2 regions of the Aureibacillus halotolerans genome follow, and region 1 is predicted to be linked to the other one. Evidence: predicted binding sites of a transcription regulator. Region 1 holds the regulator's gene; the other holds the start of a gene.

Region 1 (4,777 bases):
TGCTTTCCTGGATATCGCGATCCTTGAAATATGTAAGCTCTGTAGACCCCCCGCCAATATCAATTGTGATCGCCTCTGAGACCATGATCGAGTGTTTGACAGCCAAAAACCCATAATAGGCCTCTTCCTCTTCAGAAAGGATTCGCATCGTCAATCCTGTCTCCTGAGATACTCGGCGTTTCACATCCTCGCGATTGACCGCTTGACGAATCGCCGCTGTAGCTGCGCAGATCATCGTATCCACATGCTGCTCATCGAGAATGTTATTAAAATGAGTCAAAATATGAATTAATTTCTTAATGCCTGCTTCTGTAAGGACAAGATCTTCGGTTAGATCTTCGCGAAGGCGTGCTACAATTTTCACATTATGGAGCTCCTCATAGCGACCAGACGGTTTCTCCTGGTAAATGACGAGTCGAACGGTATTTGAACCGATATCAATAACGGCATAGATAGGCACTAAAGACGGCCCCTTTCCCTATTTACTAACGATTGGGCGAATACGACAAGCGCTTTCGCTCGCAATTTCCTTCTGAGTATTTTACCATTCTTCGCCGAAAAGAAAAAACAGTCCGCTATGAAAGCTCTGAAAAACCTTGCTTTTGCCGAAAGAGTACTCTTAGCCTGGAAAAATTATGCTTGTTAACTCAACTTCCCCCCTTTTATTTGGCAGGCACGCTTAGAGATCACTGGGTAAAGCTACAAACCAATGTTGTCTTGCTTTTGATACAAGCTGCCATACGCTCGCTTTCACCCTAAAGGGTACAAGTGCATCATCGACTCGAGAAAACCTCATCGTGATTTCTTTGCCGCCGGGCGAACTGCGAGCCTCCTCGATCGCTTTCGAGCTCTGTAGGGTCTCGCTTAGCTCGCTTTTACACCCTACGGGTACAAGTGCAACATCGATTCGAAAGGACCTCATCGTGTTTTCTTTGCCGCTGGAGTCTCGCTAGTGGCTGCTTTTAATGCACTCATTTTTTATGATGTGACATTAAGCGTAGAGATCTGCTTAGGTACTAAATGGCGATCTTTTAAAAAATACAGGATTGTGAGCATTGCTTTAAATACTGAATACAGCTGGTGTTATTCTCAAGATGTCAATCGATCTATCTCGCCTTGCTTCCACTCCAGCGCAGTCAGTGTTGAAGATGATTAAACTTAAAGCCACCACTGCATCAATATTGCGCTAGGTGATATAAGTTTGCTTGAAACGATGCATTTACTTGTCTTGTTTGGTAAGCAATCACGCCTTAACACGCTTTCTTACTCGTTATATGAGATCGGGACAAAATAAAAACCATTTAAGCAGAAACAAACATCAGCGTAGTCAACATACGTAGACTCCTGCGGGAACAGCGCGAGCTGAAGATCCCGCAGGAAAGCTTGCTTTCCGAGGAAGCTGAAGCCGTGCCCGCGGAAAGCGAAGTATTTTGACGAAGCGGTTAATGCCTTACTTGTAAAAAAAAAAACTCCGAACAAATGAATTGTTCGAGAGTTTTATAAAAATAAACTAGCTCTGTCTCAGCCTCTTTACAAAAATTGTATGCATTCTGCACAGCTCTCCGCTATGAAACTGGTTTTCAGTGTGCAATTATTGATTTATACTGTCTGTTCATTCGCCTTTTCACTGCGTTGCTTTTTTCTTAGCGCATAGGCTGAGATTACAATGGATAATTCATAGAGCAGCAACAGTGGAACGGTCACCATCATATGTGAAAAGATATCCGGTGGTGTAATCAACCCAGCGATGATCAGTAAGACAAAATACGAATACTTCCGGATTTTCCTCAGCAGCGTCGGTGTCAATAACCCGAGACGCGTGAGAAACAACACGACCACTGGCAGCTCAAACAGCACACCAAATGGCAACGTGATCTGAAACAAGAACGTAAAGTATTCCTGCACACCAACCATAGGTTCGATGCCCATTCGTTCTGACAGTTGAAGCATAAAGTTTAATACGAACGGGAAAAGAATAAAATACGAAAACGCCAATCCGACTAAAAACAGCGCAATCGCAATCGGAATATAGCTTAACGTTGCTTTGCGTTCATTGGAAAAAAGACCCGGGGCGACAAATCGCCAAAGCTGATAAAGAGCAACAGGAAACGTGCAAATAAGACTAATGATAAAAGCAAGCTGCATATACACCTTGAGTGGGTCCTGTACTCGAAAGCCTTTAAGGTCTTCCTGATAGGCGTTTTCACTTAAGTACACAAACAATGGATCTGACAAAAATAGTCCCAAAATGGTAAACACAACAAGCGCAACGACCACGATGATCACACGTTTTCGCAGCTCAACAATGTGCTCTGCGACGAGTAAGTTTAGATTGTCTTTCATATGATCGTCACCCTATTTAGTCTGATTGATCTGATTGTCGTTTGGTGAAGTCTCTACCTCAGCTTTTGCCTTTTGGTCATTCTGGTCTTTTTGTTCTTTTTGTTCTTTTTGTTCTTTTTGTTCTTTTTGTTCTTCTTCATCATCCGCTAATCCCTTGGTCGCATTTTTAAACTCACGAAGTGTATTTCCGGCAGCTTTTCCAAGCTCGGGTAATTTTTTGGGGCCAAACACGAGCAATCCAACAACGGCAATTAGCCCAATACTCACTGGTCCTAGCATGCGTTATTCCCCCCCTTCTTTGGGATACGTTTTAAGAAAATAGACGAGAGCCTGGAGCTCCACGGATAAATCGATATGGTGCACTCTCACCTCTGGCGGAGTCGTTAAACGAGCCGGGGTGAAATTTAGTATGCCTCGTACACCAGCTTCTTCAATCAAACGGTCGGTTGTCGGCTGAGCGACAGGCGAAGGAACGGTAAGGATCGCAACGCTTACACCATTGTCCCTCATTCGATAAAGCTCGTCAATGCCATACACAGGAACTTCACTTATTTTTGTCCCAATTTTGTCTGGATCGCTATCAAATGCCATTTCAATTTTTGTATTGTTGTTTTTAATAAAATTGTAGTTCAAAAAAGCCGTTCCTAAATTTCCAACGCCAATTAAGCTCACTCTTGTCACTTCATCTTGATCAAGCGTTTCACGAAAAAAACGAAGCAGGTATTCGACATTATAGCCGTATCCTTTTTTTCCTAACGCACCGAAGTAAGAGAAATCTCTCCGAATCGTTGCTGAATCCACCTTTACAGCTTCGCTAAGCTCAGCGGAGGACACGCGTGACTTTCCAGAGCTGTGAAGGTTTTTTAGAAAACGATAGTATAAAGGCAATCGTTTTGCTGTTGCCTGGGGAATTTTAGGCTGTTCATGATCCACTGCGCAAAGCACCTTCCTTTTTACGAACCAAACATTTTCTATATAAGTTCGCTGATATAGTTTATTTTCCAGCTCGTCTTCTCTTAAAAGATCTTCTTAAATCATACCATATTTGCTTAGAACTGCAATTTTAGAATCATTTCCGACGACTAGCAAACAGTTGCTCTATGAAAGGCTTTTGCGCTACACTTGGACATGAATTGAGGTGACAATCTATTGATTATATTACAAGCCAACCAGCTTTCGAAAGCGTATGGGGCTGAAACCATATTGTCTTCGATAAAAATGGAAATTAAACACCGTGATCGCGTTGCTGTCGTTGGTCGAAACGGTGCCGGTAAATCAACCTTACTCAAAATGATCGCTGGCGAGCTTCCACACGATGGAGGGGAACTGATCATTCCGAATGCAGTTTCTGTCGGGTACTTGCCCCAACAGGCCGTTCTTTCATCTGACAAAAGCATTTGGGATGAAATGCTAGACGAGTTCAGCGACCTGCTGGCCATTGAACAACGTATTCGTTTGCTTGAGACGAAAATGGGCAGCGAAGAAACGTTAAGCAACGAAGCGAGCTACAATAAAATAATGAAGGAATATGATACTCTACGTGCGGATTTTGAAGCACGAAATGGATATCAGCTTGAAGCCGATATCCGCGGGATACTGAGCGGCTTACAATTTAACGGCTTTGACTATTATCACACAACCGTGTCTTCCTTAAGTGGTGGCCAAAAGACAAGGCTCGCGCTTGGAAAGCTACTGCTCACAAAACCAGATTTGCTCATTTTGGACGAGCCAACAAACCATCTTGACATTGACACCCTTACTTGGCTTGAGGGCTATTTGCAAGGGTATCCTGGCGCATTGCTGCTTGTCTCCCATGACCGCTACTTCCTTGATAAGATTGTGAATCAGGTATACGAGATTTCGAGAACCCATTCTCAACGCTTTTCTGGCAATTATTCGTATTATCAGGAGCAAAAAGCGCTCCAGTATGAGCGAGACTTGAAGGAATTTGAGAAGCAGCAATCAGAAAAACATAAACTTGAAGATTTTGTTCAACGGAACATTGCACGTGCATCCACAACAAAGCGAGCACAAAGCCGCCAAAAGCAGCTTGAAAGACGCGATTGGATGGATCGTCCTGATGGTCTGGAGAAATCGGTAGCCTTTACGTTCCCAACGGATCAGGTCAGCGGCCATGATGTGTTGCGAGTCCGTGATGTGACATTGCAATACGATGATCAAAAGGAGCCGTTGTTCCCTTCATCCAGCTTCCATATCGACCGCGGGGAACGCACCGCTCTCGTAGGTCCGAACGGCGTCGGGAAAACGACGTTGTTGCACATGCTGCGTGGACAAATGCCTCCAAGCACAGGCAGCTTTCAACTTGGCAGCAACATCACGCTCGGCTTTTATGATCAGGAACAGGCACAGTTACGTTCTACAAAAACAGTGCTTCAGGAGCTGTGGGACCGTTACCCGTCCTTTGATGAGAAGG
Region 2 (4,777 bases), on a different contig from region 1:
GGTGCATCGCTTCAGAGGGAGGGACATCAGAAGGTCGTTACCGTGGCATGGCACCTGAGGCGAGTCTCGTTGTCGTCAAAGTATTAAATCGCTTTGGCAGCGGTGCGTTGTCAGATGTGATTTCAGGAATTGATTGGTGTGTGCAGCATAAAAATGTCTATGGCATTCGTGTGCTCTCCATGTCTTTAGGTGGTCGAGCGCTTGAAGTACCAGAGGAGGACCCTGTCGTTCAAGCTGTGGAACGAGCGTGGAGGGCCGGCATAATGGTCATTGTAGCGGCAGGCAATGATGGGCCGGACATTGGCACCATTGCATCGCCAGGCATAAGTGCCGCAGCAATGACGGTTGGCGCAAGCGTTACGGATGGTGTAGCGACATTCTCGAGCCGTGGACCGACCGTGAATGGAGATGTCAAACCTGACATCTTGGCACCAGGAGTGAATATCATTTCATTACGCGCCCCAGGGTCTTGGCAAGACAAATTCGGAAGAAAGCATCGGCAAGGCGGACACCATTTTATATCCTCAGGTACATCCATGAGCACACCGATTGTAGCGGGCATTGCTGCGTTGCTATTTCAGCAAGCACCTCATGCCACGCCCGATGACATAAAGACAGTCATGCTGGCCACCTGCGATTCGTTTCACCTTGATCAGACGAGTGAAGGCGCAGGTGTTATTAATGCCGAAAAGGCGATCGAGCTGCTAAGAGAAAAAGAGTGGTGAGAGAAAAGAGGAGCAGGGCAACATCGATTCAGAAGTGCTTCTCATCGTGGTTTCGTTGCCGCAGGAGTCTCGCTAGTGACCGCTGGTTTTTAGAAGCTTACGTTTTGCACTTTCTGAATCGCTTGCTCCATATCAGATTCAATTTGTGAAGACACTCAATTGCTAGGATAGGCAGACTTAAAGGTGTAAAGAAGCCATTAATCGTTGCGAAATGTACGAATGTTGCTCAAGTCAACCCCAACTTTTTGGGTAAGATCCACAGAATTTGAAAAAACAGCAAAATCTACCGTCGCAATAATCCTGTGAAGCAGATGATCTTCGGGCATCAGGTGATATAATTCTGCATGAAGCGATGCGCTTACTTGGCTTGTTTACTAAAGCAACACAGCACAACTCAATTTTCCATGTTCACCATTATATGAGACCAATAAAAAATAAAACCAATTTACGCAGAAACAAACATCAGCGTAGTCAAAATACGTAGACTCCTGCGGGAACAGCGCGAGCTGAAGATCCCACAGGAAAGCTTGCTTTCCGAGGAAGCTGAAGCCGTGCCCGCGGAAAGCGAAGTATTTTGACGAAGCGGTCGTGATTCTTTTCACCCTAAAGGGCATAAGTGCATCATCGATTCGAAAGTACCTCACCGTGATTTCTTAGCCTTTAAAATAAAGCTTTATTTCTTTTGGAGGTGAAGGTAGTGAACGCGTTGATTCACTTTACTAAATAAGGTGGTGTTTTTCTCTAACTTCTAATAGACCTATCTCAAATTTCCTCCACTCAAGAACTGTTAGCGTCGAAGGTGGTTTTTGCGTTGCGAAAGTTGATTAATTAATATGAAGACTATCTCCATAAAGGGAAGTAGTCTTTTTTTGCGTAAAATGCACTGTAACAAAAAGTTTGTGCAATCCTTCACAAAAACCTCACAATATGGTCATGAAACCTTCACCACTTGTTTTCATAGATAGAGGATATGATGCTATTATTGTATGTAGAAGAGGTCTAAAAGATAACGATGAGGAGGCCGAAATGGAGTTTCTAGATACGGTTACGTTAAGTAGGTTAATTACAGCAATGACCTTAATTTTTCATATTATCTTCGCTACGTTAGGTGTTGGGGTTCCGTTATTCATTTCAATCGCAGAGTTTATCGGCATAAAAAAGAAAGACAAACATTATGAGTTATTGGCAAAGCGATGGGCGCGAGGCTTTGTGATCACAGTGGCGATTGGTGTAGTGACCGGTACAGCTATAGGGCTTCAGCTTTCATTAGTTTGGCCTAATTTTATGGAGTTGGCAGGGAATGTCATTGCACTGCCGCTGTTTATGGAAGTGTTTGCGTTTTTCTTTGAGGCCATCTTTCTAGGCATCTATTTGTATACGTGGGATCGCTTTAAAGGGAAATACACACACTGGTTTTTATCGATTCCGGTCGTTATCGGCGCAGGCATGTCAGCTGTATTTATAACGACAGTCAATTCGTTCATGAATTCACCTGCTGGATTTACGATGGTCAACGGTGAATTTGCCGCTGTGAACCCGTTAGAAGCGATGTTCAACCCATCGTCGCCAACGAGAATTCTCCACGTCTTAGGCGGGTCATATGTAACCGTTGCGGCGATCTTAGCAACGATTGCAGCCATTGCATTATTGCGCAAAAAAGGAGCAGCAGCCTATCATAAAAAAGCATTGAAGATGACGGTGATCTCAATCTTTGTGTTTTCTATTTTCACGGCAGTCGCGGGTGATGTTTCTGCAAAATATCTAGCAAAACATCAGCCAGAGAAATTAGCTGCTGCAGAATGGCATTTTGAAACAGAAGAAAATGCAGACTTAATTCTTTTTGGGTGGCTAAATGAAGAAAACGAACCAGTCGGTGAAATACGCCTTCCCGGATTTCTAAGCTTTTTAGCGCATGGTGATTTTTCGAGCGAGGTCACAGGGCTAAATGAGACGCCGGAAGACGAACGACCGCCATTAATCATTCACTATTTCTTTGATCTTATGGTATCGATCGGATTATTCCTGCTTGGCATTTCGTTTCTCTATCTTGTCTTAAGCCGCTTTAAACGCTTTAATGTCCACAATCGATTGATGCTCTGGATGCTTGCTGCTAGTGGACCGTTAGCTATGCTTGCTGTTGAATTCGGGTGGGTCTTTGCCGAGTTGGGCAGACAGCCGTGGATTTTAAGAGGCTATATGACCGTAGAAGAAGCAGCGACTTCATCCCCTTATATTCTACACATGTTCTTTCTGTTTTTAGCACTATACATTGTGCTCGGAACACTTTGTGTGCGTACGTTAAGGAAATTGTTCAAGGACAATCCTGTCGAAGTGGAACTAGAGAAACATTACCCTGAACTTAGCAAAGGGGATGAATCGGCATGAGCTACGAAATTGTAGGGATCACGGTATTGTGGTTGTTTTTATATGGGTACTTGATTGTCGCATCAATTGATTTTGGAGCAGGGTTTTACGCCTACTTTGCAAAGGTCTCTAAGCAAGATCACATCACCAACAAGTTAATTTCTCGGTATTTATCTCCTGTGTGGGAGGTGACCAATGTATTTCTCGTGTTCTTTTTTGTTGGCATCGTTGGGTTCTTCCCATCCACAGCGTATTATTTTGGCTCGGCCTTGCTCGTACCGGCGAGTATTGCCATTGTGTTATTGGCCATCCGAGGTTCGTTTTATGCGTTTGAAAATTACGGGTCCAAAAAAAGCAATACGTATATGTTTCTCTATGGGGCGACTGGATTGCTTATTCCCGCATCATTGTCAGTTGCTTTAATCCTTTCCGAGGGCGGTTTTATTACGGAAGAGGGTGGCGTTGTTTCTCTCCTTTATAAAACGTTATTTACGAGTCCCTTATCTTGGAGCATCGTCGTCTTGGCGATGGTCGCTGTGTTGTATATTAGCGCAAGCTTCTTGGCGTATTACGCATCACGAGCAAATGATCAACCTGCCCTTCAGTTAGTACGGAAGTGGGCGCTGTTTTGGTCAACGCCAACGATTATTATGGCACTAACCACGATGATCGCTTTAAGTCAACATAATGAGCGTCATTTTGAAAATATGCTGGATCTATGGTGGATCTTTGGTTTGTCCGTAGGCTCCTTCTTAGTCGCAGCCGGATTGTTGTATATGGGCAGGAATTATGGCACAGCCTTTATTGCGGTGATGCTACAATTTTTCTTCGCCTTCTTCGGTTATGGAATGGCACAGTATCCGTATTTGCTTTATCCATATATCAATATAGAAGATAGTGTCACGAACCCTTCCATGGCTGTAGCGCTCATTGTCGCCTTTATCGGCGGATTGTTGCTGCTCGTCCCTTCGTTAATTTTGCTCATGCGATTGTTTTTATTTGATGCAGATTATGTGAAAGGGAAAAAGTGAGTGTCGATTCAAGTCATTACTAGAAGGCGGAATCGTTTATGCAAAGTTTAAAGAAAACAGTCATGATGCATAAGAAAAGCATTTACATGTTGCTTGTTTTAACTGTATTTCTCGGCTTCGCTATTATTGCTCAAGCCTTTCTCATGACAGATATCATTGACGGTGTTTTTTTGAAAGATCAACCTTTTGCGGCGATGATCCCTTTGCTGCTTTGGTTATTGCTCGTTCTATTCGTTAGAGCCTGTTCGGATTATCTCAGTAAGCGTATTGGTGTGTCGCTTGCGAGTCGTGTAAAACGGGACGTTCGTAAACACCTTTTATCAAAGTACGCCAGTCAATCGGTTGCTCTTGCTGAGAAAGGACAAACTGGTAAAAAAGTCAGTATGTTGCTTGATGGTGTGGACGAGATGGATAGTTTTTATAGCCAGTTTATCCCGCAAGTGATGCAAAGTGCTTTTGTTCCTTTACTAGCGTTGATTGTCATCTTCACACAGCATCTAAATTCAGGCATGATTTTACTCGTTTCTGCCCCATTCATCCCGATCTATATGATCGTGATTGGGATAAAGACACAAAAAAAAGCGGAAGAAAAGCTAGAAACCTTAGCATCCTTTTCTGGCACCTTCTTAGATACGATGAAAGGCCTCGTGTCGTTAA

Evidence for each region. The regulator Rex, encoded in region 1, represses fermentation and respiration genes when NADH is low (regulators of the CRP and FNR family bind a similar motif). The targets are predictions, from matches to a motif close to TTGTGAAATATTTCACAA.
Region 2: EV213_RS06230 (cytochrome ubiquinol oxidase subunit I) is a predicted target of Rex. The motif match lies at 1,623-1,640, and genes of this name have one in related genera.

Annotation. Positions count from the first base shown of each region.
Region 1 is NZ_SNYJ01000022.1:8,037-12,813, reverse strand. It holds gene EV213_RS17910 (Ppx/GppA family phosphatase) at 1-460, opposite strand, end outside; gene tatC (twin-arginine translocase subunit TatC) at 1,600-2,343, opposite strand; partial or broken gene EV213_RS21145 (twin-arginine translocase TatA/TatE family subunit) at 2,455-2,622, opposite strand; gene EV213_RS17895 (redox-sensing transcriptional repressor Rex) at 2,626-3,276, opposite strand; gene EV213_RS17890 (ABC-F family ATP-binding cassette domain-containing protein) at 3,493-4,777, shown strand, end outside.
Region 2 is NZ_SNYJ01000004.1:49,111-53,887, reverse strand. It holds gene EV213_RS06235 (S8 family peptidase) at 1-725, shown strand, start outside; gene EV213_RS06230 (cytochrome ubiquinol oxidase subunit I) at 1,752-3,110, shown strand; gene EV213_RS06225 (cytochrome d ubiquinol oxidase subunit II) at 3,107-4,120, shown strand; gene cydD (thiol reductant ABC exporter subunit CydD) at 4,159-4,777, shown strand, end outside.